DNA from 2 places in the Streptomyces sp. NPDC028635 genome. Region 1 is predicted to be linked to the other one. Evidence: riboswitches for the same ligand, from Rfam matches in the RefSeq annotation. Region 1 holds a riboswitch; the other holds the start of a gene.

Evidence for each region. A riboswitch is a leader RNA that binds a small molecule or an ion and turns the genes downstream of it on or off. The one in region 1 is predicted to bind ZMP and ZTP.
Region 2: another riboswitch for ZMP and ZTP. It lies ahead of AB0E88_RS15180 (bifunctional 5,10-methylenetetrahydrofolate dehydrogenase/5,10-methenyltetrahydrofolate cyclohydrolase); the one in region 1 lies ahead of AB0E88_RS20660 (glycine hydroxymethyltransferase).

Annotation. Positions count from the first base shown of each region.
Region 1 covers NZ_JBEZWX010000018.1:95,623-106,938, forward strand. The annotation lists gene AB0E88_RS20615 (ABC transporter permease subunit) at 1-938, shown strand, start outside; gene AB0E88_RS20620 (ABC transporter substrate-binding protein) at 940-1,896, shown strand; gene AB0E88_RS20625 (isocitrate lyase/phosphoenolpyruvate mutase family protein) at 1,900-2,613, opposite strand; gene AB0E88_RS20630 (carboxymuconolactone decarboxylase family protein) at 2,628-3,161, opposite strand; gene AB0E88_RS20635 (carboxymuconolactone decarboxylase family protein) at 3,158-3,652, opposite strand; gene AB0E88_RS20640 (PLP-dependent aminotransferase family protein) at 3,700-5,088, shown strand; gene AB0E88_RS20645 (DMT family transporter) at 5,145-5,978, opposite strand; gene AB0E88_RS20650 (hypothetical protein) at 6,119-6,469, shown strand; gene AB0E88_RS20655 (glutathionylspermidine synthase family protein) at 6,485-7,669, shown strand; ZMP/ZTP riboswitch at 7,720-7,809, shown strand; gene AB0E88_RS20660 (glycine hydroxymethyltransferase) at 7,844-9,295, shown strand; gene AB0E88_RS20665 (hypothetical protein) at 9,311-10,048, opposite strand; gene AB0E88_RS20670 (VC0807 family protein) at 10,311-11,060, shown strand; gene trpS (tryptophan--tRNA ligase) at 11,228-11,316, shown strand, end outside.
Region 2 covers NZ_JBEZWX010000011.1:165,928-177,243, forward strand. The annotation lists gene AB0E88_RS15170 (YncE family protein) at 1-504, opposite strand, end outside; gene AB0E88_RS15175 (glycosyltransferase) at 608-1,837, opposite strand; gene AB0E88_RS15180 (bifunctional 5,10-methylenetetrahydrofolate dehydrogenase/5,10-methenyltetrahydrofolate cyclohydrolase) at 1,928-2,782, opposite strand; ZMP/ZTP riboswitch at 2,804-2,887, opposite strand; gene AB0E88_RS15185 (nuclear transport factor 2 family protein) at 2,982-3,347, opposite strand; gene AB0E88_RS15190 (hypothetical protein) at 3,524-3,808, shown strand; gene AB0E88_RS15195 (S-(hydroxymethyl)mycothiol dehydrogenase) at 3,944-5,032, shown strand; gene AB0E88_RS15200 (MBL fold metallo-hydrolase) at 5,029-5,661, shown strand; gene AB0E88_RS15205 (SDR family oxidoreductase) at 5,771-6,685, shown strand; gene AB0E88_RS15210 (hypothetical protein) at 6,725-7,267, opposite strand; gene AB0E88_RS15215 (LysR substrate-binding domain-containing protein) at 7,341-8,264, opposite strand; gene AB0E88_RS15220 (maleylpyruvate isomerase family mycothiol-dependent enzyme) at 8,335-8,955, shown strand; gene AB0E88_RS15225 (L,D-transpeptidase) at 9,033-9,731, shown strand; gene AB0E88_RS15230 (hypothetical protein) at 9,861-10,046, shown strand; gene AB0E88_RS15235 (S1 family peptidase) at 10,375-11,316, opposite strand, start outside.

The sequences.
Region 1 (11,316 bases):
GCGCCGTGGCGGGCGCCGCCCTCGCCGCCCTGGTCGCCGTCGCCCTCGCGGGCCGCTTCGCCGGCGCCCTGGAGTGGCCGTCCGGCTGGACCGTCGGCATCGCCGAGCCGGTCAACCGGGTCGTCGACTGGATGACCTCCCACCTGTACTCGGGCGTGCCCGTGATCGGCGGCACCGCCGAATGGGCCGCGCACTTCACCACCTGGGTGCTGGACCCGGTGCGCTCCGCCCTGCTGTGGCTGCCGTGGTGGTCGGTGCTGCTGATCGTCGCTGCGCTGGCCTGGCTGATCGGCACCTGGCGCACCGCGCTGACCGCCGCCGGTGCCATGGCCGTGATCGGCGTGCTCGGCGTGTGGAAGCCGTCCATGGACACCCTGTCGCAGGTCCTCGCCGCCGTCGCCGTCACCCTCGTCATCGGCTTCGCCACCGGCATCGCCGCCGCGCGCAGCGACCGCTTCGAGAAGCTGCTGCGGCCGGTGCTGGACGTCTTCCAGACGATGCCGCAGTTCGTGTACCTGATCCCGGTCGTCGCCCTGTTCGGCGTCGGCCGCGCCCCGGCCGTCGCCGCGGCCGTCGTCTACGCGCTGCCCGCCGTCGTCCGCATCACCACGCAGGGCCTGCGCCAGGTCGACCCGGCCGCGCTGGAGTCCGCCCGCTCGCTCGGCGCGACCCCCGGCCAGCAGCTGCGCCAGGTCCAGCTGCCACTGGCCCGGCCCGCGCTGCTGCTCGCCCTCAACCAGGGCGTGGTCCTCGTCCTCGCCGTCGTCATCATCGGCGGCCTGGTCGGCAGCGGCGCCCTCGGCTACAGCGTCGTCTTCGGTCTCGCCCAGGGCGACCTCGCCACCGGCCTCGTCGCCGGTATCGCCATCGTCTGCCTGGGCCTGATGCTCGACCGGGTGACCCAGCCGACGGACCGCCGCGCGGGGAAGGGAGCCTGACATGCGTATCCGTACGACAGCCGCCGTCGCGGCGGCGGGCTCGCTGCTGCTGCTCACCGGCTGCGGCGCCGCCGACATGACCAAGCAGGCGTCGCCCTTCGCGAACGCCCGGGGCGCCAAGACGGTCACCCTGTCCGTGCAGTCCTGGGTGGGCGCGCAGTCCAACGTGGCCGTCGCCCAGTATCTGCTGGAGCACAAGCTCGGCTACCGCGTCGACACCGTCCAGGTCGACGAGGTGCCCGCCTGGGACGCGCTCAGCCAGGGCCGCGTCGACGCGATCCTGGAGGACTGGGGCCACCCCGACCAGGAGAAGCGGTACGTCGACGACAAGCACACCATCGCCCGGGCCGGCGGACTCGGCGTCACCGGTCACATCGGCTGGTTCGTGCCGACGTACCTCGCCCGGCAGCACCCCGACATCACCGACTGGCGCAATCTCAACAAGTACGCCTCGCTCTTCAAGACCGCCGAGAGCGGCGGCAAGGGCCAGCTGATGGACGGCTCCCCGTCGTACGTCACCAACGACAAGGCGCTGGTGAGCAACCTGAAGCTGAACTACCAGGTGGTGTTCGCCGGTTCCGAGGCGGCCCAGATCACCCAGATGAAACAGTTCGCCAAGGAGAAGAAGCCCTTCCTGACCTACTGGTACGCACCCCAGTGGCTGTTCAAGAAGGTGCCGATGACCGAGGTGAAGCTGCCGCCGTACAAGGAGGGCTGCGACGCCGACGCGGCGAAGGTCGCCTGCGCCTACCCGCACACCCCGCTGCAGAAGTACCTCAACGCGGACTTCGCGCACCGGGGCGGCAAGGCGGCGGCCTTCCTGAAGAAGTTCCGCTGGACGACCGAGGACCAGAACGAGGTCGCCCTGATGATCGCCGAGCAGAAGCTGTCACCGGAGGAGGCGGCGAAGAAGTGGGTGGACAGCCACCCGTCCACCTGGAAGGCGTGGCTGTCCTGACCGTCAGATCGCCTCGGCGATCTCCTCGAGGGCCCGCGCGGCCCGGCGCTGGAGCCCCGGTCCGAAGGTGATCCGGCTGGCCCCGCGCTCGCCCAGTGCGGCGGGCGTGGGGCCCTCGCCGATCCGCGCGAGGGCGTTCAGCGGCCCCTCGATCCCGGCCCGCAGCAGCGGCAGCACACCGGCGGGGGCGAGGATCGGATACACGCAGTCGGCGCCCGCCGCGACGTACAACGCGGCCCGCTCGACGGCCCGTTCCGGATCGCCGTCGCCGTGGACGAAGGTGTCGACCCGGGCGTTGAGGAAGAGCCGTTCCCCTGCGGCGGCCCGCACCTCGGCCAGGAACTCGGCGTGTTCGCGCGGGTCCTTCAGCCGGCCGCCCGAGGAGTCCTCCAGGTTGCAGCCCACGGCGCCCGCCTCCAGCAGCCGCTCCACCAGCTCCTTCGGGGCGAGCCCGTAGCCGTCCTCGACGTCCGCCGACACCGGCACGTCCACCGCTCGCACGATGCGGGCGACCGCCGCGAACATCTCGTCGGCCGGGGTCGCGCCGTCGGCGTACCCGAGAGACGCGGCCACGCCGGCGCTCGGGGTGGCGAGCGCCGGGAAGCCGGCCCCGGCGAAGACCCGGGCACTCGCCGCGTCCCACGGTCCGGGCAGGACGAGTGGATCGCCGGGGGAGCGGTGGAGGTGCAGGGCGCGGAACGCCTCGGCCTTGTCCATGACGGGCTCCTCGGTCACCATGCGGGGCCTCCCGGCGGGACGCGGCGGCTGACCATCAGCCGGTTCCAGCTGTTGACGACCGCGATCAGCCCGAGCAGATGGGCCAGTTCGCGTTTCTCGAAGTGCGCCGCGGCACCCTCGTACACCGCGTCCGGCACGAAGCCGCCGGCGAGTACGGTCACCGCCTCCGTCAGCGCCAGCGCCGCCCGTTCGCGGGCGCTGTACCGCTCGCCGGCGTCCGGCACGAAGCCGCCGGCGAGTACGGTCACCGCCTCCGTCAGCGCCAGCGCCGCCCGTTCGCGGGCGCTGTACCGCTCGCCGGCCTCCCGCCAGGCGTTCAGCAACTGGATCCGCTCGTCCGACTCGCCGTTCTCGCGGGCGAGCGTCAGATGCATGTCCAGGCAGAACGCGCACTGGTTGAGCTGTGAGGCGCGGATCATCACCAGCTCGGCGAGGACCGGGTCGTCAAGTCCCCGCTTGGCGGCTGCGCCCGCCTGCTGCAACGCGTCGCGGACGCCGGAGTCCAGCAGCGTGGTGCGGGCCGTCACGCGTGCTGACCGGGCCGGTAGTGGCCGGGCGTCATCCGGCAGGTCACGCCGAAGCGGTTCCACGCGTTGATCACCGTGATCGCGGCGATCAGCTGGGCGAGCTCCGCCTCCTCGAACTGCTTGGCGGCCCGCTCGTACACCTCGTCCGGCACGAAACCGTCGGTGAGGACGGTGACCGCCTCGGCCAGCTCCACCGCCGCCAGTTCCCGCTCGGTGTAGAAGTGCCGGGACTCCTCCCAGGCGCTGAGCTGCACGATCCGCTCCACGCTCTCGCCGGCCGCGAGCGCGTCCTTGGTGTGCATGTCGAGACAGAAGGCGCAGTGGTTGAGCTGCGAGACGCGGATCTTCACCAGCTCCGCCAGCTTCGGGTCGAGGCCCTTCCGGGCGGCCACGTCCAGGCGGATCATCGCCTTGTACACCTCGGGCGCGTGCTGCGACCAGTTCAGGCGGGCCGGGGTCTCGGGGGCGTAAGCAATGTTCTCTGAGGTCATGCCCTCGACCCTAGGAGCCGGGCAGCCCAGCGGTATGGTCCATTCCCATGGCGAAACCTTGGGCCACTTTCGGGATCGACCTCCATCTGGAACCGTCCGGTCCCGGCGTCCGGCGGGGCCTGACCGACGCGCTGCGCGAGGCCGTGCGCGGCGGACGCCTCGCCCCCGGCACCCGGCTGCCCTCCTCCCGCTCGCTCGCCGCCGACCTCGGCATCGCGCGCAACACCGTCGCCGACGCCTACGCCGACCTCGTCGCCGAGGGCTGGCTCACCGCCCGGCAGGGCTCCGGCACCCGGGTCGCCGAGCACGCCGCCGTGGCGCGTCCGCAGGAGCGCCCGGCACCGCGTCGCCGCGAGCCCGGCCGCCCCACGCACAGCCTCCTCCCCGGCGTGCCCGACCTGTCCTCCTTCCCGCGCGCCGAGTGGCTCAAGGCCGCCCGGCGCGCCCTGGCCGCCGCGCCCGACGACGTCCTCGGCTACGGCGACCCGCGCGGCCGTATCGAGCTGCGCACCGCGCTCGCCGGCTACCTCGCCCGCGCCCGGGGCGTGCGCGCCGACCCCGGCCGGATCGTCGTCTGCAACGGCTTCGCCCGCGGCCTGAAAATCCTCGCCGAGGTTCTGCACGGCCGCGGCCTGCGCAGCCTCACCGTCGAGTCCTACGGCCTCGACGTGCACTGGGACCTGCTGCACCGCACCGGGCTGACCACCGTGCCGCTGCCCCACGACGACGCCGGGCCCCGGATCGACGCCCTCGGCGAGGGTGGCGCGGTGCTGCTGAACCCCACCCACCAGTTCCCGCTCGGCGGCGCCCTGCCGCCCGAGCGCCGCGCCGCCGCCGTGGAGTGGGCGCGGCGCACCGGCGGACTGATCCTGGAGGACGACTACGACGGCGAGTTCCGCTACGACCGCCAGCCCGTCGGCGCGCTCCAGGACCTCGACCCCGACCACGTCGTCTACCTCGGCACCGCCAGCAAGTCCCTCGCGCCCGGCCTCCGGCTGGGCTGGATGGTGCTCCCCGAGTCGCTCCTGCCGGAGGTCCTGGAGTACGGCGGCGCCCGCTCCACCGGTGTCCTCGACCAGCTCGCCCTGGCCGAGTTCATCACCTCCGGCGCCTACGACCGGCACGTCCGCGCCGCCCGGCTCCGCTACCGGCGCCGCCGGGACGCCCTGGTCGCCGCGCTCGCCGCCCGCGCACCGCAGGTCCGGGTCACCGGCATCGCGGCCGGGCTGCACGCCGTCCTGCGGCTGCCGCCCGGCACCGAGCAGGCGGTGGTGCAGGCCGCGGCCTGGCAGGGCCTGGCCGTCACCGGCCTCGACTACTACCGCCACCCCGACACGACGGCCGACCCCCTCGAGGCCCTGGTGGTCGGCTACGGCACCCCCTCCGACCACACCTGGCCCCGAACCCTGGAGGCGCTCTGCCGCGCGATGCCCTGACGGGCGGCCCGGGCGGGGGCGGCCGTGTCTCGCCGCTCGCTGGGGGCGGCCCCGGCTCATGCCCCCTCGGGGGCGGTTTCCGGTGCCTCTCCGAAGCGGGCCAGAGCCAGGGCCCCGGCCACGGCCACCGCGAACCCCAGGACGGCCAGCCAGGCCAGACCCTCGCGGGTGCGGTCGCCGAGCCAGACCACGCCGATGAGGGCGGGGCCGACCGTTTCGCCGATCACCATGCCGGCCGTGCTCGTCGTCACCGAACCCCGTTGCAGGGCCGACGTCAGCAGCAGGAACGCGGCGCCGCCGCCGAGCAGCAGGGCGTACGCCGCCGGGTCCCGCAGCAGGTCCAGCGGGTCGAGGGAGTCGATGAGCCGGACCGACACCTCCACCACGCCGAAGCCGAAGCCCGCCCCGAGCCCCAGCAGCAGCGCCCGCGTCCGCCCGGCCAGCCGCCCGCCCACCGCGCCCAGCAGCAGCACCCCCGCCGCCGTCGCGAGCATCGCCCAGTCGAGCCCCGCCGGTCCGCTGTCCTCGCCCTCCGTGCCCGAGGCCAGCCCCAGCATCGCCAGGCCCGCGCACACGACCCCCACCGCGGCCCACTCCACCCCGCTCAGCCGCGTGTGCAGCAGCCGCGCCGCGGCCACCGCCGTCACCGCCAGCGACGCGGCGAGGGCCGCGCCGACCGCGTAGATCGGGACCGAGCGCAGCGCCACGATCTGCAGCAGGAAGCCGACGCCGTCCAGCCCGAGGCCCGCCAGATACCGCCACTGCCGCACCGCCCGCAGCAGCAGGGCCGCGTCCCCGCCGCGGCCCGGAGCGGAGGCCGCCCGCGCCGCGATCGCCTGCAACACCGTCGCCGTACCGAAGCAGACCGCCGCGCCGAGCGCGCACACCATTCCGAAGAGCATCAGGCGACTCTAAGCCAGCGGTCCGGGGCAGGGGCTCTTGCACGCCCCCTCTCACCGGTCTCTAGGCTGACAGCCGCGAACGAGACATCCTCGCGACGGAGAAACAACCGCAACCACGGGGGAAAGACATGGCCGACGCACGGCGGCGACTGCGCTCCGGCACGGTGGTCCTCGGCGGGATGGGGCTGCTCGCGGCCGCCCTCACCGCCTGCTCCTCGGACCCGGACAAGCGCTGCGTGGACCGCGACAGTTACAACGCCCTCAAGGGCTACAAGGTCGTCTCCGACAAGAACTGCAAGTCCGGCACGGGCAGCGGCACCTGGTACTACGGCGGCAAGAAGAAGAGCGGCTGGGTCGACGGCGGCTCCTTCACCAAGCCCCGCAAGGGCGGCGGCGGTTCGGGCGGCAGCGGCGGCAGCCACGGCGGCGGTGTCGACCGCGGCGGTTTCGGCGGCGGCCACGGCAGCGGCGGCGGCTGAGGGGGCCCAGGACACATGGAACGCCGTACCGTCGCACCCCGCCCCGGCTGGCAGCAGACCGTGGAGGCGCAGGGCCTGATCTACCCGCTCACCCGCTACCCCGACGACTCCCTGCGCCCCTACTGGGACGAGAGCGCCCACTACGTCTTCTCCCTCGACGAGGTGGAGGCGCTGGAGGAGACCGTCGAGGAACTGCACCGCATGTGTCTGGCCGCCGCCGGCCACATCGTCGCGCAGGACCGCCTCGCCGACCTCGGCATCACCGACCCGCGGGTCGCCGGGGCGGTCACCGAGGCATGGCACCGGCGCGCCGAACTGCCCTCCCTCTACGGCCGGTTCGACCTGCGCTACGACGGCAGCGGCCCCGCAAAACTGCTGGAGTACAACGCCGACACGCCCACCTCCCTGGTGGAGGCCGCGTCCCCGCAGTGGTTCTGGATGGAGGACCGCTTCCCCGGCGCCGACCAGTGGAACTCCCTCCACGAACGCCTCGTCGCCGCCTGGCGCAAGCAGGCGAAGCTGCTCCCTCCGGGCAGCCCCCTGTACTTCGCGCACTCCGCCGCCGACGAACTCGGCGAGGACCTGATGACGGTCGCCTACCTCAAGGAGACCGCCGAGCAGGCCGGTCTGGAGACCGACTGGATCTCCATGGAGGAGATCGGCTGGGACCCGCTGTCGGGCCGCTTCGTCGACAACCGGCTCCGCTTCATCCGCAGCATCTTCAAGCTCTACCCCTGGGAGTGGCTCACCACGGACCGCTTCGCCGGCCACGTCCTCGCCACCCTCGACAACGGCGGCGGCACCGGCTCCACCCTGTGGATCGAACCCGCGTGGAAGATGCTGCTGAGCAACAAGGCGCTGCTGGCGATCCTGTGGGAGCTGTACCCCGGCCACCCCAACCTCCTGCCCGCCTACCTCGACGGCCCCCGCGAACTGGCCGCCGGACCCGGCTGGGTCGCCAAGCCGCTGCTGGGCCGTGAGGGCGACGGCGTGACGGTCCACGAACCGGGCAGCCCACCCGCGGTCCGCGACGAACCCTGCTGCTACCAGCAGCTCGCCCCGCTGCCCGCGTTCGACGGCAACCATGTCGTCCTCGGCGCCTGGGTCGTCGAGGACGAGGCGGCCGGCCTCGGCATCCGTGAGTCCTGCGGCCTGATCACCGACGAGTACGCCCGCTTCCTGCCGCACGTGATCCTTTAGCCCGCATGGTGGACCGCCCCGCCCGGCCGTCCGACGCGGCCGGTAGGCTGGCAGCGGGCCGTGACTGGCGCGCTTGGGATGGGATGGACCATCGGGGAGCGGCCCCTGCGAAAGCTGTGCCGTGCGCCTGGGCCGAACCGTGAACGCCGTACCCACCACGTCCGGAGGTCCCCGATGGCCGACAACGGTCCCCTCTCCACCGAGTCCACCGCCTACCGCGCCGCCCTCGACGTCATCCGCGCCGTCGAACCGCGGGTCGCCGACGCCATCCGCCAGGAGGTCGCCGACCAGCGCGAGATGCTCAAGCTGATCGCCTCGGAGAACTACGCCTCCCCGGCCACCCTGCTCGCGATGGGCAACTGGTTCAGCGACAAGTACGCCGAGGGCACCGTCGGCCGCCGCTTCTACGCCGGCTGCCGCAACGTCGACACCGTCGAGTCCCTCGCCGCCGAGCACGCCCGTGAACTCTTCGGCGCCCGGCACGCCTACGTCCAGCCGCACTCCGGCATCGACGCCAACCTCGTCGCCTTCTGGGCCGTCCTCGCCGACCGCGTCGAGGCGCCCTTCCTGGAGAAGACCGGCGTCCGGCAGATCAACGACCTCAGCGACGCCGACTGGGCCGAGCTGCGCCAGGCGTTCGGCAACCAGCGCATGCTCGGCATGTCCCTGGACGCCGGCGGCCACCTCACCCACGGCTTCCGCCCGAACATCTCCGGAAAGATGTTCGACCAGCGCTCCTACGGCACCGACCCGGCGACCGGTCTCATCGACTACGAGGCCCTGCGCGCCCAGGCCCGCGAGTTCAAGCCGCTGATCATCGTCGCCGGCTACTCCGCGTACCCCCGTCTGGTGAACTTCCGGATCATGCGCGAGATCGCCGACGAGGTCGGCGCGACCCTCATGGTCGACATGGCGCACTTCGCGGGCCTCGTCGCCGGCAAGGTGCTCACCGGCGACTTCGACCCGGTCCCGCACGCCCAGATCGTCACCACCACCACGCACAAGTCGCTGCGCGGCCCGCGCGGCGGCATGGTCCTGTGCGACGACTCCCTCAAGGACCAGGTCGACCGCGGCTGCCCGATGGTCCTCGGCGGCCCCCTGCCGCACGTCATGGCCGCCAAGGCCGTCGCCCTCGCCGAGGCCCGGCAGCCCGCGTTCCAGGACTACGCCCAGCGGATCGTCGACAACTCCCGCGCGCTCGCCGAGGGCCTGATGCGCCGCGGTGCCACCCTGGTCACCGGCGGCACGGACAACCACCTCAACCTGATCGACGTCGCCGGCTCCTACGGCCTCACCGGCCGCCAGGCCGAGCAGGCCCTGCTCGACTCCGGCATCGTCACCAACCGCAACGCGATCCCGGCCGACCCGAACGGCGCCTGGTACACCTCCGGCATCCGCATCGGCACCCCGGCGCTCACCACCCGCGGCCTCGGCACCGCCGAGATGGACGAGGTCGCCGGTCTGATCGACCGCGTCCTGACGGCCGCCGAGCCCGGCACCACGAAGTCCGGCGCCCCCTCGAAGGCCGCGCACGTCCTGGACGCGAAGATCTCCGACGAGATCTCCCGCCGCGCCACCGACCTCGTGGCCGGTTTCCCGCTGTACCCGGAGATCGACCTGGGCTGACCCCGGGCCGGGGGCTCACCCATCGATCAGCTCCTGACGAGGCTCGCCCCGCGGCGGCCCGGCACCGCGCCGGGCCGCCGCGCGGCGTATCAGCAGCGTCCCCGCGACCCCGGCGGCGAGCCCCGCGGCCGCCCACCCCGCGTCCTCCCGCACACCGCCCCCGTGGCCGGCGGCCGGGGCGGCGCCGAGTCCGAGGAAGCCGGCGCCCGCCAGCCGGTCGTACACCGGGCGCGGCGCGCGGTGCCAGCGGATGTCGTCGTCCGGCAGGTCCGGTGCCGGATCGCTCCGCACCCACGGGGTGCCGTCCGCCGCCAGGAACAGCTGGTCCTGGCGCAGCATCGCCACGTCCCCGCCGGGCGCCCGCCGCGTCTGCGGCCAGCCCCCGACCCCGGTCAGCCCCCACAGCACCGTGAACCGCACCGGCGGATACCGCCCCCGGGTCCACTCCTCGGGCACCCGCTCCGTACCGCCGTACGCCGGGTCGAGGAGACCGCGCAGCCGGTCGAAGGCGGCCTCCCCGGCATGCCACGCCTCGGTGCGCCCGGCCCCGGCCCTGACGACCACGGCCACATCGGGCTCCTCGGGCCCGGCGCCGGCCCGCGCCACGGGACGACCGACGGGGCGCGCCCCCGGAGCAACCGGCGCCGCGAGGGCCGGCCCCGGGGCCGCCAGCACCACGAACAGCGCCGACAACACGACGAACAGCCCGGTGAACGCCGCCGGTTGCCTGAGTCCGCCCCGTCGCCGCCGCATCCCGCCCCCACCCGCTCATCCGCTCCCGGCCCGGGACCCGTCCCCCCTCTGATACACCCCCCGGCCCGCCGGTGTCCCCCCTCCCGGCACAGGCGGAGGCTGCGCCACCTGTTGCGCAAGCGGATCGCGGTCGTGAATGATCAACCCCGCTCCCGGCCCGGCGCGGCGCACCCGGCGCCCGCCGTACCGCACCGACCCGCGGCACCGGGACGCCGTCACCCGCGGCCGCCGGCCGCCTTCACACGCACGCATCGGGGGAACGATGACCGCGCACGACGCCACGCCCGCACCAGCCGCTCCGACCGCGCCGGAACCACCGGCGGCACCGGCCGGGGACCGCCCCGCGCCTCCCGCCCGGTCCCGGGGCGCCGCGCTGGGCGGCTGGGTCCTCACCATCGGGCTCAACGTGGCCGCCCCGATCCTCACCTACAACGCGCTGCGCGACCACGGCTGGAGCGAGTTCGCCGCGCTGCTCGCGAGCGGTGCCTGGCCGGTCCTCGACAGCGCCGTCCACCTCGCCTGGCGGCGCCGTCTCGACGAGTTCGCCCTGGTGACCCTGGTGTTCCTGGTGATCACGGCCGTGGTGTCGGTCGTCGGCCCCCACTCGGCCCTGTCCCTGCTGATCAAGGACTCGGTCGTCACCGGGCTGTTCGGGCTGCTGTGCCTGGCCACGCTGGCGGCGCCGCGCCCGCTGATGTTCTACTTCGGCCGCAAGTTCGCCACCGACGGCACGCCCGCGAGCACCGCCTGGTGGAACGGCCTGTGGGAGTACGAGGGCTTCCGCACGACCGTACGGACCATGACCACGGTCTGGGGCGTGGCCTACTGCCTGGAGGCCGTGGTCCGCATCGCGCTGGCCTACACCCTCAGCACCGACACCATGGTCTCCCTCAGCCCCGTCCTGATCTACGGCGTGCTCGGCGCCCTCGCCCTGTGGACGACCCTCTACGGCAAGCGGGCCCGCCGCAAGGGCGAGGAACGCACCGCGGCCCTGGCCGCCGCCCGGGACTGACGACCGGCACCGCCGCCCCGCCCGGCGCCCGCCACCGGCCGGGGCGGCCCCGTCCTGTGCTCGTCGTCCCACCCGCTGTGATCTTGTTACACGGCGCGCGACGATCCGGTTCCCACCTGTTTCCGACCCGTTCCTGTTCGACCCTCCCGCTCTGAGAGAATGGGCCCATGGCTTCCGACCGACCCCGCGTGCTGTCCGGCATCCAGCCCACCGCCGGCTCGTTCCACCTCGGCAACTACCTCGGCGCCGTGCGCCA
Region 2 (11,316 bases), on a different contig from region 1:
GACGTGCACGGTGTTCGCGGTGGACGCGGACACCGCGACCCGGGTGCCGTCGGGGGAGACGGCCATGTGGTCGGCCCGGTAGCCGGACACCGGGAACCGCCAGTTCAGCCTGCCGGTGGCCAGGTCGATGGAGACGACGTCGGCGAAGCTGGGCCGTGAGACGACGACCGAGCGGCCGTCGGGCGTGGAGTACATGTCGTCGGCGAACTGGTCGTGACCCTCGCCGACACTGCTGCGGATCGCCATGAAGTACACCCACTTGACCGGATCGGCGTTGATCTCCGCCAGCCGCTGCTCCTTGTCGGGTACGACGTTGATCCGGCCGACCCGCGCGAAGTCACCGCTGGAGGCGATGACATCGGCCGTGCCGTCCCAGTTGTTGCCGACGAACAGCACCTCCCGCAGCCCCGCCGCATCGGCGTGGGCGGCGGTGGCGGGGGAGGCGGCGGTGAGCGCGAGCGCGGCGGCGACCGTGCACAGAAGTCGGGGGCGGAAGGCGGGCATGACGGCTCCTCGGGGTGGGGTGGAACCCGAACACACGTGATGCGCAAGAGACTTACTGCAAAGTAAGGAAGGGTCGCCCACCCCGGCAAGAGTGCGGACGCACCTATGCCGCGATCCGCCCCAGCGCCTCCAGGACCGGCCCCTCGCCGTCCTCCGCGCGGATCCGCCTCCCGAGGTCCCGGGCCCGCCGCCCGTACGCCGGGTCCGTGACCGCCTCCACGAGCGCGGAGGCCAGCGCGCCGGCGGTGAGGCGGCGCAGCGGCAGCACGCGCGGAGCGACCCCCAGGGCGACCAGCCGGCCTGCCCAGAAGCGTTCGTCGAACTGGATCGGCACCGGCACCGCGGGCACCCCGGCCCGCAGCCCCGCGGCGGTGGTACCGGCGCCGCAGTGATGGACCACCGCCGCCATCCGCGGGAACAGCAGCGAGTGCGGCACCTCGTCGACGAGCAGCATGTCGTCGCCGTCGGCGCTGAGCCCGCCCCAGCCGCGCTGGATCACCCCGCGCAGCCCCGCCCGGCGCAGCGCATCCGCGACGGCCGCGCTGACGCCGCCCGCGTCGGGCACGGTGGCGCTGCCCAGGCCGACGAACACCGGCGGCGGCCCGGCGTCCAGGAACTCCCGTACTTCCCGGGGGAGTTCGTGCTCCCCGTCGTACGGCCACCAGTAGCCGGTCACCTCCAGGCCCGGGCGCCAGTCCCGCGGCCGGGGCACCACCAGCGGACTGAAGCCGTGCAGCACCGGCCAGCGCTGCCGCTCCCGGGCGCGCAGCGCCGCCGCCGGACGCAGCGCGGGCAGCCCCAGCCGGGCCCGGACGGCCGGCACGGCCGACGCGAAGACGTGCTCCACGGCGAGGTTCACCCCGAGACCCGCGATCCGGTTCCCGGCGCCGCCCCAGGAGCCGGTGGTGAGCAGGGGCGGGGCGAACTCCCGCGTGGCGGCCAGCGGTTGCAGATGCAGGCCCAGGCTCGGCCGGCCCAGCCCCTCGGCGACGGCGTGCCCCAGCGGGGCGAGCGCGGCGCCGAGGAGGAGCACATCGGCGTCGGCGGCGGCCGCCAGCAGCGCGTCGGTCATCCGGCCGGCCAGCGCCCGCGCCATCCCCACCACCCGTACCAGCTTGCCCACCCCGGTCGTGCTGCGGTGCAGGCCCCGGCCGCGGGCCGACTCCAGCTCGGCCCGCGGATCGACCGGCAGCGCGTGGAACGCCACCCCCGAGCCCGCCAGGAGCGGCGCGAACCGCTCATGGGTGACCAGGGTGACCTCGTGCCCCGCCCGCGCCAGGGCGTGCCCGAGACCGGTGAAGGGGGCCGCGTCGCCCCGGGATCCCGCCGTCATGATCGCCACACGCACGCAGCGCAGTATGGCGAGGATCCCGCGACTCCACAGGAACGACCCGCGGGAAACGGCCACTTCGGCGCTACCGGGTCACACCGACACCCCGAGCTGCCGGGCCGCCGCGTCCACCGTCTGCTCCAGCAGCGTGGCGATGGTCATGGGGCCGACCCCGCCCGGCACCGGGGTGATCAGCGAGGCGCGCTCCACCGCCGAGTCGAAATCGACGTCACCGACGTTGCCCTCGTTGTAGCCCGCGTCGATCACCACCGCGCCCGGCTTGAGGTCCTGCCCCCGGATCAGCCGGGGCCGGCCCACGGCGGCGACGACGATGTCCGCCTCCCGCACGGCAGCCGGCAGATCCGCGGTGCGCGAGTGGCAGTAGGTGACGGTCGCGTCCCGGGCGAGCAGCAGCATCCCGACCGGCTTGCCGAGGATCGCGCTGCGGCCGACGACGACCGCCCGCTTGCCCGACGGGTCGACGCCGTACTCGTCGAGCAGCCGCATGATCCCGCCCGGCGTGCACGACACGAACCCGGGAAGGCCGAAGCTCATCGTCGCGAAGGACGCGAAGGTGACCCCGTCGACGTCCTTCTCCTGGGCGATCGCCTCGAACGCGGCGCGCTCGTCGATGTGGTCCCCCACCGGGTGCTGGAGCAGGATGCCGTGCACGGACGGGTCGGCGGACAGCGCCCGCACCGTCGCCACCAGCTCCTCGGTCGTGACGGACGCGGGCAGCGCCACATGCCGCGAGTCGATGCCGGCCTTGCGGCAGCGGTTCTGCTTCATCCGCACATAGGTGACGGAGGCGGGATCCTCGCCGACGAGCACCGTGGCGAGGCAGGGCGCCGTCCCGGTGCGCCCGGTGACGTCGGCGGCGCGCTTGGCGGTCTCCTCGACGGTGCGGCGGGCCAGCGCGGTGCCGTCCATGAGGCGGGCCTGGGTCACGATGCAACTCCTGAGCGGGTACGACATCGCCCAGGCGCACGGCATCGACTCCACGGGACCGCTCCCCGGTGGTGCTCCACCTCAGCGCCAGTCACGGCCCGCGACCAGGGTAACCGAGCCCGTGCGCCGCCCCGGCTCCCGGTACCGCACGAGGAAGGCCCAGGTCAGCCCAGGGCGGACCCGGACCTTCCGTGTCTCGTCACTCGTCCCATGCCTCGACCATGATCTGTTCCGAGATCTTGCCGTCGGTCAGCGTGATCATCGACTCGGACAGCACCCGGGTGCCGTCCGGATACTCGCAGGACTCGCAGTAGGCCGCGTGGTCGCCCTGGACCACGCACTGTTCCAGCTTGTGCGTCATGTCACGGCTGCAGACGTCGTCGAGCATCTCGCGGATCTGGTCCCGGCCGCGCAGCACCGCCGGGTTGCTGGGCTGAGCGTTGCGGTTGACGAGACGGATCTCCGCGTCGTCCGCGTACAGGGACAGCAGCGCCTCGGCGGTGCGGTCCTCGATGCCCCTACGCAGAGTCTCCGTGTCGAAGCCGGTGGGTGTCGTGGTGCCCATGGTGACCTCCTTGCCAGGCCGCGGCCCGAAGGAGGAGGGGACGGGCCGCTCGGGGCCTACCCCAAAGGCTCCTCCGCCCCGCCGGGCTCGGCAAGCGCAGCCAGGACGCTCCGCCTGACGGGTGAGCTGCCCGGCGCGCCCGTGTCCACCGGGCCCCTCCGGGCGTTGCTGAAGACATGATCTCCACTCGTCGTATCGTCGCCGCCGCCGCACTCGCCGCCGGGATCGCCGGCATCACCGCACCGGCTGCGAACGCCGGCGTCCTGGGCGCCGACCAGCTGAACCCGATCGCCACGCTCGACTCGCTCACCACCAGTGACATCCCGGCCGAGTACAAGGACGAGGTCCCGCGGGTCTCCCAGCAGCTGGCCGGGCTGAACCAGGTCAACGACCTGAACAAGCTGAACGAACTCCACCAGGTCACCGACCTGGTCGCCCCGGTGACCGGCCTGCTCGGCTGAGACCGCCCGACCGGTGCGCGGGGCCGTCCCGACGGGCGGCCCCTTCGCATGTCCCCGTCCTCGGCTCCCCGGCCCTTGATCACGCGTAGGGTCGGAACCGGGACGGATGCCCCGCCTAGGGAAGGATGGAGCAGCATGGCGCAGGAAGTACGCGGCGTGATCGCGCCGGGCAGGGACGAGCCGGTGCGCATCGAGACGATCGTCGTACCCGATCCCGGGCCCGGGGAGGCCGTGGTCCGCGTCCAGGCCTGCGGGGTCTGCCACACCGACCTGCACTACAAGCAGGGCGGCATCAGCGACGACTTCCCCTTCCTGCTCGGACACGAGGCGGCCGGTGTCGTCGAGTCCGTCGGCGACGGCGTCACCGACGTCGCGCCCGGCGACTTCGTGATCCTCAACTGGCGCGCGGTGTGCGGGCAGTGCCGGGCCTGTCTGCGCGGCAGGCCCTGGTACTGCTTCGCCACGCACAACGCCACGCAGCAGATGACCCTCGCGGGCACCGGCCGGGAGCTCTCCCCGGCGCTCGGGATCGGCGCGTTCGCCGAGAAGACCCTCGTCGCGGCCGGCCAGTGCACCAAGGTCGACCCGGCCGTCTCCCCGGCCGTCGCCGGACTGCTCGGCTGCGGGGTGATGGCCGGCATCGGCGCGGCGATCAACACCGGCGGCGTCACCCGCGGCGACTCGGTCGCCGTGATCGGCTGCGGCGGCGTCGGCGGTGCGGCGATCGCGGGAGCGCGTCTGGCCGGCGCGGGCCGGATCATCGCCGTCGACATCGACGACCGCAAGCTCGCCACCGCCCGCACCCTGGGCGCCACCCACACCGTCAACTCCAAGGACACCGACCCGGTCGAGGCGGTGCGCGAACTGACCGGCGGTTTCGGCGCCGACGTCGTCATCGAGGCCGTGGGCCGCCCCGAGACGTACACCCAGGCCTTCTACGCCCGTGATCTCGCCGGTACCGTCGTGCTCGTCGGGGTGCCCACACCCGAGATGAAGCTCGAACTGCCGCTGCTGGACGTCTTCGGCCGGGGCGGCGCGCTGAAGTCGAGCTGGTACGGCGACTGCCTGCCCTCCCGCGACTTCCCGATGCTGATCGACCTCCATCTGCAGGGGCGGCTGCCGCTGGACGCGTTCGTGACCGAGACCGTCCGGCTGGACGAGGTGGAGAAGGCGTTCGAGCGGATGCACCACGGAGACGTACTGCGCTCGGTGGTGACGCTGTGACGACCGCCCGCATCGAACGCCTGGTCACCTCGGGGCAGTTCACGCTCGACGGCGGCACCTGGGACGTCGAGAACAACGTGTGGATCGTCGGCGACGACCACGAGGTGATCGTCATCGACGCCGCGCACGACGCGGACGCCATCGCCGCGGCCGTCGGCGACCGCCGCCTCACCGCGATCGTGTGCACCCACGCCCACAACGACCATGTGAACGCCGCGCCGGAACTCGCCGACCGCACCGGTGCCGTGATCTGGCTGCACCCCGACGACATGCCCCTGTGGCAGCTCACCCATCCCGGCCGCGAGCCCGACGCCCACCTGGTCGACGGGCAGGTCATCGAGGCCGCCGGCGCCGATCTGACCGTGCTGCACACCCCGGGGCACGCGCCCGGCGCCGTCTGCCTGTACGACCCGGGCCTCGGCGCCGTCTTCACCGGCGACACGCTCTTCCAGGGCGGCCCCGGCGCGACCGGCCGTTCCTACTCCCACTTCCCGACGATCATCACCTCGCTGCGGGACCGTCTGCTGAAGCTGCCACCCGAGACGAAGGTGCTCACCGGGCACGGTGACGCCACCACCATCGGCGCCGAGGCACCGCACCTGGCGGAGTGGATCGACCGGGGGCACTGAACACCGGCGGGCCGGTCGAGTGACCGGCCGTAAAACCCGACAGAAGATGTCCGGCTTCCACGGCACCCTCGGGGACGACAACCTCACCCAGGGAAAGAGGAGGCCGGACATGGCAGGTCCGCTGGACGGCAAGGTGGCGCTCGTCGCCGGGGCGACACGCGGCGCGGGCCGCGGGATCGCGGTCGAGCTCGGCGCGGCCGGCGCCACCGTGTACGTCACGGGTCGCACCACCCGGGCCCGGCGGTCCGAGTACGACCGCCCCGAGACCATCGAGGACACCGCCGACCTGGTCACCGAGGCGGGCGGCAAGGGCATCGCCGTACCCGCCGACCACCTGGACCCCGCGCAGGTGCGCGCCGTGGTCGACCGCGTCGACGACGAGCAGGGCCGTCTCGACGTCCTCGTCAACGACATCTGGGGCGGCGAGACGCTCTTCGAGTGGGACACGCCCGTCTGGGAGCACGACCTCGACAACGGGCTGCGGCTGCTGCGGCTCGCGGTGGAGACCCACCTGGTCACCAGCCACCATGCCCTGCCGCTGCTGCTGCGCCGGCCCGGCGGGCTGGTCGTCGAGATGACCGACGGAACCGCGGACTACAACCGCGACACCTACCGCAACAACCTCTTCTACGACCTCGCCAAGGCGTCCGTGCTGCGCATGGGCTTCTCCCTCGGCCATGAACTCGGCCCGCGCGGCGCCACCGCCGTGGCCCTCACCCCCGGCTGGCTGCGCTCGGAGATCATGCTCGACCACTTCGGGGTGCGCGAGGACAACTGGCGCGACGCCCTCGACCGCGAGCCGCACTTCGCGATCTCCGAGACCCCGCGCTATGTCGGCCGCGCGGTCGCCGCACTGGCCGCCGACCCGGACGTGGCCCGCTTCAACGGCCGGTCCCTGTCCAGCGGCGGCCTGGCCCGGGTGTACGGCTTCACCGACCTCGACGGCAGCCGCCCGGACGCCTGGCGCTACCTGACCGAGGTCCAGGACGCGGGCAAGCCGGCGGACACCACGGGCTACCGCTGACCCGGCCGGCCCCGCTCACGTGGACCACCACCGGCCCTGCTACGGGCGGCCCGTGGGCGTGCCCGGCAGCGCCCAGCGCGCCGAGTGCCCCGGCGGCAGGGCCAGGTCCTCGCGCACGGCCGCGTAGAACTCCTCGCGGCCGGCGCGCTGCCGGTCGAGCAGGATCTGCCAGGCGCCCGGGTCCCGGGTGCCGGCGCGTACGAAGTTCTCCATGTCGAGGGTGACGACGACCCACGCGCGTGCCTTCTCCACCACCCCGGTGCTGCCCAGCATGAGGAGAGCCTCCCCGGAGGGGTCGCGTGCGAGCGCCGCCTCGGCCAGCAGCGGCTCCGCCTCCGCGGGTGTCAGGGGGTGCGGGTGCGGGTCGTTGCCGAAGTGGGCGGCGACCCGGTAGGTCAGCGTGACCGACTGCTTCACCGCGCGGGCCCAGTCCGAGTAGACGGCGAGCCGCCGCTCCTCCCACCGCGCCGCCCGCTCCCGCCGGAACCGCGCCCGGTCCGCCCGCGCGACCGCCAGATACGAACCGACCGCACCGATCACCACACCGAGCAGAGCCGGGAGTTGCTGTATGAACGTCGACATGTCGGCACCGTATCCGTCCGCGGGGATGGCCGGTGCGGCGCACGACGGAGACCGTGCGTCATCCGACGGGACGTCAGCTTGACTCCGACCGGCTCCTGTTCGCCTGCGTCACGGCCGTACGCAGCCGCCCGAGCAGTTCGCGGGCCGCGGGCGAGACCGGACCGTCCGACCGCCAGGCCAGCGCCACCCGGCCGCGCGCCCGCGGATCGTCGACGCGCCACACCCGCAGCCCCTCGCCCGCGGGACGCCCCGGCAGGACGGCCACGCCGAGCCCGCGCGCGGCCAGGTCGACCAGCGCCCGTGGGGTCGCCGCCTCGAAGGCGACCCGCGGCCGGAACCCGGCCTGGGCGCACAACCGCTCCAGCACGCCGCGCACCCCGGTGCCGCGCGGCAGGGTGATCAGCGGATGCCCGCCGAGCGCGGCGACCGGCAGGGCACCGCGGCCCCCGTGGGCGGCCGCCAGCTCGTGTCCCGCGGCGACGGCCGCGCTGAGCGGTTCGTCGATGACCACCTGATGGCCGACGCCCGGTGGCGGTTCCTCCCCGGCGAGCCCCGCGACCGCGAGGTCCAGCTCGCCGCGGCGCACCGCCTCCAGCATCCGGTCGGAGGTGTCCTCGGTGAGCGTGATCTCCACCCGGGGATGCTCCTCGTGGAAGGCGGCCAGCAGCCCGATCAGATCCATCGTGTGCCCGAGCGTGCCCGGGACCATCCCGATCGCGACCCGGCCGCGCAGCAGCCCGGTGAACTCCTCCACCGCCTGCCGCACCCCGTCCACCGCCGCCAGCGCGGCCCGCGCGTACGGCAGTACCGCCTCCCCGGCCTCCGTCGGCCGCACCGCGCGCCCCGAGCGGTCCAGCAGCGGATGGCCCAGCTCCCGCTCCAGCCGCCGGATCTGCGCGCTCAGCCCCGGCTGCGCCAGATGCAGCCGCTCGGCGGCCCGGGTGAAGCCGCCCTCCTCCACGACGGTCACGAAGTAGCGCAGCTGCCTCAACTCCATAACGGATGATGCTAGATGCCAGAGCAAACGTCTCTTGGACTTATGGTCGCGCGGACAAGACCCTGGACGCATGGGGACCACAGACGACGCCATCGCCGCCGAACGCCGTGACCTGGCCGACCTGTTCGGCTCGCTCACCCCGGACCAGTGGGAGCGGCCCAGCCTGTGCGCGGGCTGGCGGGTGCGGGAGGTGGTGGCCCACATGTCGATGGGCTTCCGGTACTCCCGCACCCGCGTCCTGCGGGAGCTGCTCGCCGCGCGCGGCAGCCTGCACCGCATGACCGACCGGCTCGCGCACCGCGACGCCGCCGCCCACACCGACGCGGAACTCGCCGGATTCCTGCGCACGCACGCCCGCCACCCGTGGGGGCCACCGGTGGGCGGGCGCGCCGCCGCCCTCGGGCACGACGTGGTGCACGGCCTCGACGTCACGGTCGCCCTCGGACTCGGTCGCCGGGTCCCCGAGGAGCGGCTGCGCATCGTCCTCGGGACGATCTCCCCGCGCGGCGCCCGCTTCTTCGGCGCCGACCTCACCGGCGTCCGGCTGGTCGCCGACGACCTCGACTGGTCGTACGGCAGCGGCAGCCCGCTGCGTGGCGCCGCGCAGGATCTCCTGCTCGTCGCCTTCGGGCGGCGGCTGCCCGCCGTCCGGCTCGATGGGCCGGAAGTTCACCGATTCGTCACAGCCTGACCGGTGCCTGCAACCAACACCCCCGCCCGCCTGTCTACCTGGCAGAGACCGCAGGACGGGCAAGGGAGAAACCGGACATGAGGAACATAGGCCGTCGGGGCGCCGTCGCCCTCGGCGTCACCGGACTGGTGGCGCCGCTCACACTGGCGCTCGGCGCCGCGCCGGCGCAGGCCGCATCGAGTTGCACCACCAGCACCGGCCCGTACCAGAAGCAGGTCGAGAAGTTCCTCGGCCGCCCGGTGGACGGCCGGCAGTCGTCCGCCGACTGCAAGGCCATCCAGGCGTTCCAGACCAGACACGGCATCACGCCGAACATCGGCTACGCCGGGTCCGTCACCTGGGGCGTGATGGACCTCATGAACAAGCAGAAGGCCGTCGGGAAGAACCCGAACAAGTCAGGCAAGTGCCCGGTGAACAAGGGCCGTATCGCCTGTGTCGACCTCACTCTCCAGCTGAGCTGGATCCAGGACGGCAAGAAGCTCGTCTACGGTCCCGTCCCGGTGCGCACCGGACGGGACGGCTACGAGACCCGCACCGGCCTGAAGAAGATCTACTGGCGTGACATCGACCACGTCTCCAGCCTCTACCACGTGTCCATGCCCTACAGCCAGTTCTTCGACGGCGGGCAGGCCTTCCACTCCGTCGGCGTGAGCATGTGGAACCCGCCCGGCTCGCACGGCTGCGTCAACATGACCAAGACCGACGCGAAGAAGTACTGGTCACTGCTGCGCAACGGTGACGACGTCTTCATCTACGGCCGCAAGCCCGGCACCTGACGGCCGCCGCCGGGGGCGGCGCGCGGACGGCCGCCCCCGGTCGTTGCCCCGTTTGGACGTGATCATTGACACGTCCGGAATGTCACGTTTGTGCGAGCTTACTCACAGCGCCTTCACCTACAGCGCCGTATGCTTCACAGCATGTCCACCACTGTTGAACCCGCCTCCGAGCGATCGGCCGCGGAGGTCAACGAGGAGATCCGGGCCCTGTGGCTCCGGTCGGGCGGGACACTGACCGGCGAGCAGCGCGAGGAGTACCAGCGCCTCGTCCTGGAGTGGGCCGCAGCGGCCCACCGGCCGGTCAACGCGGCCTAGCGCCGCCTGACCCTCTCCTGCCTCCCGACGCGCCTCCCGGCATCATCTCAGGGCACCCGCTGACCAGTGGGTGCCCTTCTCGCTCCGACCTCCGCTCTCGCCTACGGCATCGTCGTCCCCCAAGCGCGGCTCCGCTCAAGCAGGGGGTACCCCCATCACGGGCGGCCTGCTGTCCCGCCGAGCCCCCTTCCGTGCCGTGACCTTCCTCGGCCAGGCCGACGGGCTGCTGCTCGCCGTACTGGCCGCGTGGGTGATGTCCGCCACCCCCGGCCACGGTGCTGCTGAGCCCGGGCCGACCGTGCCGCCGTTCAGGCCGGCCGGCCCGGGCTCAGCCCCACATCGTCGAGTAGTGCCGGCGAAAGGCCCGGCGGTCCTGTTCCTCCCGCAGCCAGCGGGTCGCCACCAGCGCCACCAAGCTGCCCGCCACGACCAGAAGCCCCGGCCCGACGGCGCGGGTGTCCGTCAGGCGGGACAACAGCGTCGTGCCGTCCGCGCCACCGCCCAGCGGGGACGGTGAGCCCGGCGACGCCGCCGCGGGGGCCGGTGAAGGCGCCGTGGAGGAGGGCCCGTTGCCCGGCGCGGCCTGCGCCGACACGATCAGCCGCACCCCCAGCGAGCGCAACGCCTTCGTCACCGGCTGGAAGAACGTCGTCCCGCCCGAGGTGCAGTCCCCGCTGCCCCCGGACGTCACCCCGAGCGCGACCCCCTCGGAGAACAACGGGCCGCCGCTGTCACCCGGTTCGGCGCACACGTCGGTCTGGATCAGCCCGGTGACCGTGCCCTCGGGGTAGTTCACGGTGGCGTCCAGGCCGGTCACCCGCCCGTCGTGCAGTCCGCTGGTGCTGCCGCTGCGGAACACCCGCTGTCCCACCGCCGGATCCGCCGCACCCGTGATCCGCACCCCCGTGCCACCGCCGATCGCGACGACGTCCGCCGCCTCGCCCGCCCGGCCGCTCGCGTAGCGCACCAGGGAGAAGTCGGAACCGGGGAAGTCGGAGGCGACGCTCTGCCCGACCTGACGTGTGGCCCGGGCGTCCGCGAACCACACCGAACCCTTCGGCCCGCAGTGCCCGGCCGTGAGGATGAAATCGGCCCGCCCATCGGTCACGTTGAACCCCGCCGAGCAGCGCCCGCCCGTCGACAGGATCGGCTGCGCCCCGTTCAGCCGGGTCGTGAACGTCCCGCTCGTGCGCTCCATCCGCACGAAACCGCCGATACCGCGGGCCACTTGGGTCAGCCGGGACCAGTCGCCGGCCGAGACGCTGCGGTC